DNA from 2 places in the Rouxiella sp. S1S-2 genome. Region 1 is predicted to be linked to the other one. Evidence: predicted binding sites of a transcription regulator. Region 1 holds the regulator's gene; the other holds the start of a gene.

Region 1 (3,156 bases):
GATGTACGATTTCACCCACTGCATTTCCGATGCGCTGGAAGGGATCACTCACTCGCTGTGTACGCTGGAGTTCCAGGACAACCGCCGTCTGTATGACTGGGTGCTCGACAACATCAGCATCGCCTGTCATCCGCGTCAGTACGAGTTCTCACGCCTGAATCTTGAATATTCCATCATGTCCAAGCGCAAGCTGAGCCTGCTGGTGACCGACAAGATTGTAGAAGGTTGGGATGACCCGCGTATGCCAACGGTATCCGGCCTGCGTCGTCGCGGTTATACCTCGGCGTCAATTCGCGAGTTCTGTCGTCGTATCGGCGTGACCAAGCAGGATAACAACGTTGAAATGGCCGCGCTGGAGTCCTGCATTCGTGACGACCTCAACGAAAACGCGCCGCGTGCGATGGCGGTGATCAATCCGGTTAAAGTGATTATTGAGAACTTTACCGGTGATGCCGTTCAGTGGGTAAAAATGCCAAATCATCCGAGCAAGCCAGAAATGGGCTCGCGTGATGTGCCATTTACCGCTGAAATCTTCATCGATCAGGCTGATTTCCGCGAAGAAGCCAACAAGCAGTACAAGCGTCTGGTTCTGGGGAAAGAAGTGCGTTTGCGCAATGCGTACGTGATTAAAGCCGAACGCATCGAGAAAGATGCCGAAGGCAATATCACCACTATTTTCTGTAGCTATGACATTGATACCCTGAGTAAAGACCCTGCCGACGGCCGTAAAGTCAAAGGCGTGATCCACTGGGTGTCTGCGAGCGAAGGTAAACCGGCCGAGTTCCGCTTGTATGACCGCCTGTTCAGCGTCGCTAACCCGGCTCAGGCAGAAGACTTTCTGACCACTATCAATCCAGAGTCTCTGGTGATTGCCCACGGGTTTGTTGAACCGAGCATGGCAAACGCACAGGCCGCAGTGAGTCTGCAGTTTGAGCGTGAAGGGTATTTCTGCGCCGACAGCACTTACTCCAGTGCCGAGCACCTGGTGTTTAACCGCACCGTCGGGCTGCGTGACAACTGGGAAAGTAAGCCAGTCGTCTGATCAATAAGCGTGAGATCCCCGGCTCCAGGAGTGGGGGATCTACGCTAATCCCCAACTCTTCCGCATCAAATTCCAGGCATAAAAAAACCGCTTTTCAGCGGTCATTTTATAGGCGAATACTCTTTTGTTCCTCAGCGACAGCGCTGGGGCAAAATATCAGCCTTTACCATGCAGAGTTTCATCTTCGATGCAGTTGCCAAGTTCGCAATGGCCGTAAAGATAAAGACTGTGGTTGGTGAGTTTAATACCGTGTGCCTTGGCAATCTCACGTTGACGGCCTTCGATATACTCGTCACGGAACTCAATAACGCGGCCGCAGTCGAGGCAGATCAAATGGTCGTGGTGATGTTGCTGAGTCAGTTCAAATACTGACTTGCCGCCTTCAAAATTGTGACGGGTAACAATGCCGGCGTCGTCAAACTGGTTCAAAACACGGTAAACCGTGGCAAGACCAATCTCTTCGCCCATATCAATCAGTTCTTTGTACAAATCTTCCGCACTGACGTGATGACCTGCCGGAGCTTGCAACACTTCCAGGATTTTCAGGCGCGGAAGCGTGACTTTTAAGCCGGCTTTCTTCAGTGCGGTGTTGTTGTCAGTCATGCGGATTTAGTCCTGTCACTATGCTAATCACGTTAATGAAAACGGTGGGCTGTTCACAAACATCGTTCGCACCCTTCAAACGGGCGATAAAAAAGCCAAAACGATAAAAACAGATAATGTAAGTGTACCTTGATACAGCTGAAAGTTACAATTTTGTAGACGTTAAATTGTTAATTTCAGTGATAGTTTGGCCCTTTCGCGTTTAACCTCAACGATTCAGGGCCTTAGCCTTTGTGTGGGATTAGCCGATTATCTCTGAAAGGCTTAATTCTTCGCTAATTTGCTTAACCCAAGCGTCGACACGTTCGTTTGTCAGCTCAGGTTGACGGTCTTCGTCGATGGCCAGACCGATGAAGTGAGTATCATCCGCCATGCCTTTAGACGCTTCGTAACCGTAACCTTCGGTTGACCAGTGGCCAACAATCACGGCGCCGCGTGGTTCGATAATATCGCGAACGGTGCCCATCGCGTCACAGAAGTACTCGGCGTAATCTTCCTGATCGCCACAGCCAAACAGCGCAACCAGCTTGCCTTCAAAATCTATCTCTTCCAGCGTTGGGAAAAAGTCGTCCCAGTCACACTGTGCTTCACCGTAGTACCAGGTTGGGATGCCAAGCAGCAGAATATCGTATTTTTCCAGATCTTCTTTGCTGCTTTTGGCGATGTCCTGCACGTCAGCAACATCTTTACCCAACTGCTTCTGGATCATTTTTGCGATGTTTTCGGTGTTTCCGGTGTCGGAACCAAAGAAGATACCTACTACTGCCATAAGCTTATCTAACCTCTTGTTCTTCAATAGACTCATCGAGTCTGCTTTTTCGTCCGCGGCATGCGATTCAGTTTGCGCAAGATAATAGCAAACTCGACGGGCTGAGAACATATTCTCATCCCAACTCTGATTAATGCAGCACGGTTTTAATACGACCCTAATTCTAATGCCCTACAGTCTAACGGGCATTTCAGGCGAGCGTTATCGCCTTTGTGTGTTCTTGCACTTGCGGAAAGACGGAGAAACGCAACGGCGGATAACCGCTAGGGTTACCCGCCCGCATCACAAACGATGACTAACTTTCCTGATTGTTCAGATGAGACAGCAGCATCTGCTCAATCAGCTCGCTGCGACTGATATTTTGCTGTTCCGCCAGCTTATTAAGCGCATCCACGGCTTCGGCATTAATTTTCAGCTCAACGCGACGTAAACCGTTGTTTTTGTCACGGCGAAGCTGATTACGCTTGTTAATCCTAAGCTGTTCATCGCGAGAAAGCGGATTTGTTTTTGGACGTCCCGGACGGCGATCGTCTGCGAACAGATCAAGCGTCGTGCGATCCAGTTGTTCTTTTGCCATAGGTAGCGGTACAACTAGGGAAGTTACATCGAAAAGCGGCCAGGCCCTTTTCAGATGAAGTGGTTAACACATTTCGGGCTAATAAACCCTAACCCAATTTACCTCAAACGCGGGAGATAACCGACCCGCCGCAGGGGCAAAATTACAGCGCGCAATCATACCCTA
Region 2 (3,156 bases), 3.5 Mb from region 1:
CATCGTGTCCGCCTTCGACCACGCGGTAATGCACGCGATGCGGTGCGTTTTTAAAGGTGTCGAGCAGGTCATTGTTCACTTTGTGGATCAGCCCTTCGTGACGGCCCGCCTCCATAAATATCTTCAACGCACTCTGTTGCCCAAGCCCCTGCTCGATTTGTTTCGGCAGCCAGCAGGCGTCCTGCGGCGTTTCACCGAGCTGCAGCATGTCGCGACGCGGCCACCAGAAAGAACCCGACTGGGCGAGCACGCAGCCAAAACGCTGCGGCCAGTTCAGCGCCGCATACAGCGACGAAAGACCGCCAAAGCTTTGTCCAGCAACCACCGTTTTGGCCGGATCGGCAGAATAGGCTGCGCGCTTTTCAACTTCCGGCAGCAACTCTTCCTGTACCGCCAGCCAGAAATCAGAGTTACAGGTCAGCTCCTGTGCGCGGTGCTGACTGTCTATCACCTCGATAAGCACATAAACCGCCACCGGTAATTTGCCCTGCGCAGTTTGCTGCATCAGGGGTTCCCAAATCGGCATTTTTTGTGACCAAAACTGCCCGTCGAGTAAAATAGCCAGCGGGCGGGAAGACAGGCTCTCCCCCTCGCCGGTGGTGTAAATCCAGACATTGCGCTGGTTGCCCAATCGCTCGCTGCGCCACTGATAGCGCTGAATCTTGGCCGGAGGCGCAGGCATACACAGTCCGCTTGAGGTGTTATAGCTATCGAAATCTCGCCAGGCAGGCTGCGGCGGCGCATCGGGGAGGCTAAGGCCGGAAAGCGCATGGCCTTTTGCTCCGGGCCATGAGCGGGTTGGGTTCAGTAAATCGTGGCTCGCGTGAGAAAATATGCTGCGCCACCAGCTACGTACGGCAAACATTCGTCCGAAGGCGTCGTCGATTTCTGCGCTAAAAGGCCGGTCTTCAACGCTGGGAATAAAGCTGTAGCTGCCACGCCAGTCAGACTGGAGTTCGGTTTGCCAATACCAGACGTCAGTGCCGCTCAGCCTTTGCAGACTCTGTGGCGGGGAGGATTGATGATGGTCAGTCAGACAGTTGATGTTGATCCAGACCCGTTGATAAGAAGAGGTGAATTCGCTCCCCTGAGGATCGCGCCAGAAAAAGGTGACTTTGCAGCAGCCCTCTTGCGAAGACTCGACCCAGGGCGTTCCCCGGCGAGCCACCTCCAACCACCATCCGTTGCTTCCTGCATGCTTGCTGTTCAACAGCGTACTGCTCGCTGACATTGACAGCCGGTCTACACAATCTGGTTTCAAAACGCTTACTCTTTTTAAGGCGATAAAGAATATTCAATACTTAGAAGATGTTAACTTCTAACACCGTATGAACCCCATCTTAAACTTAAAAAGAATAGTATTGATAATTATTTTCATTTGCAATAGTGTGTAACCGCCCATCCACAGGGCTGGCTTTTCCATTAGCGGATAAGTACACACAACAGGCCATCCCGCTGTTTGCGTCTTCTTTCTACTGACAGTGTAGGGATGGGTTTCAGGGTAGAGACCAGCATGACTTTTAAACTTTCGCAATACTCTTTGGCTACAGTAATAGGGCTCGGATTAGGCACTTCTGCACTGTCGTTCTCCCTCAGCGCGGCAGAAACCCTATCCAAAGAAAACACAGACAAAGGCGACACTATTGTTGTCACCGCCGCCCAGCAAAACCTTCAGGCTCCGGGCGTTTCCACCATTACCTCCGCTGAAATTCAAAAACGACCGCCTGCGCGCGACATCAATGAACTGATCCGCACCATGCCAGGCGTAAACCTTACCGGTAACTCCACCAGCGGCCAGCGCGGCAACAATCGTCAGATTGACATTCGCGGCATGGGGCCGGAAAACACCCTTATTCTGATCGACGGACTGCCGGCCAACAGCCGAAACTCTGTGCGTCAAGGCTGGCGCGGTGAACGTGACACGCGCGGCGACACCAGCTGGGTTCCGCCAGATATGATTGAGCGCATTGAAGTGCTACGCGGTCCCGCGGCCGCACGCTATGGCAACGGCGCCGCCGGTGGCGTGGTGAATATCATCACCAAAAAAGACACCAAAGACTGGCACGGATCGTGGAATACCTATCTCAATGCGCCGCAGCACAAAGATGAAGGCTCAACCAAGCGCACTGATTTCAGCCTGTCAGGCCCGCTGGGCGATCAGTTCAGCTTCCGCTTGTTCGGCGGCTACAGTAAAACTAAGGCCGATGCGCAGGACATCAACGCCGGGCATCAGTCAGAGCGCACCGGAACCTATGCCGACACGCTTCCAGCCGGTCGTGAAGGGGTGATTGACAAAAATATCGATGCCCTGCTGCACTGGGATTTCGCCCCAATGCAGTCGCTGGAGTTTGAAGTTTCAAACGGCCGTCAGGGCAATCTCTACGCCGGTGACACGCAAAACACCAACACCAGCGCGCTGGTGAAGAGTATGTACGGAAAAGAAACTAACCGTATTTATCGCCAAACCTATGCGCTTACCTATCGCGGTGCCTGGGAAAACGGCGTTAGCACCACCCATTACGTTCAGTATGAGAAAACCACTAACTCACGCATGAATGAAGGACTGGCGGGCGGCACTGAAGGGATTTTTGCCGACGACAGCTTCAAGGATACTCATCTTGGCAACGTGCTGGCACACAGTGAAGTCAGCATTCCATTCGACCTGGGCGTACCGCAAACCGCTACGCTGGGTACTGAATGGAACCAGCAGAAGATGAAGGACGGATCGTCCAATACGCAGGCGCTGTCCGGCGGAACTATTGCGGGCATCGACAGCAGCGGTCGCAGTCCTTACTCCTCTGCGCAAATCTTCTCGCTGTTTGCCGAAGACAATATCGAACTGACCGACAGTACCATGCTAGTGCCGGGACTGCGCTTCGATCACCACTCCATTGTCGGTGATAACTGGAGCCCGTCGCTTAATCTGTCGCAGGAGCTGGGCGACCACTTTACCTTGAAAATGGGCATTGCCCGCGCCTACAAAGCGCCGAGTTTGTATCAGACCAACCCTAACTATGTGCTCTACAGTAAGGGACAAGGCTGTGCGGCAAGTACCGGCGGATGCTATCTGCTAGGTAATAAAGATCTCAACGCCGAAACCAGCACCAACAAAGAGATAGGCCTTGAGTATCACGACGGTGGTTTACTGGCGGGCCT

The links. Region 1 encodes Fur, which represses iron uptake genes when iron is present. Its sites were predicted from a motif close to ATAATAATGAGAACNACTATCAA; they were not measured.
Region 2: GA565_RS03120 (TonB-dependent siderophore receptor) is a predicted target of Fur. The motif match lies at 1,356-1,378, and genes of this name have one in related genera.

What each region holds. Positions count from the first base shown of each region.
Region 1 covers NZ_WFKL01000001.1:4,194,077-4,197,232, reverse strand. Annotated here, with positions in the region: gene glnS (glutamine--tRNA ligase) at 1-1,042, shown strand, start outside; gene fur (ferric iron uptake transcriptional regulator) at 1,199-1,645, opposite strand; gene fldA (flavodoxin FldA) at 1,887-2,414, opposite strand; gene ybfE (LexA regulated protein) at 2,710-2,991, opposite strand.
Region 2 covers NZ_WFKL01000001.1:657,041-660,196, reverse strand. Annotated here, with positions in the region: gene fes (enterochelin esterase) at 1-1,231, opposite strand, end outside; gene GA565_RS03120 (TonB-dependent siderophore receptor) at 1,514-3,156, shown strand, end outside.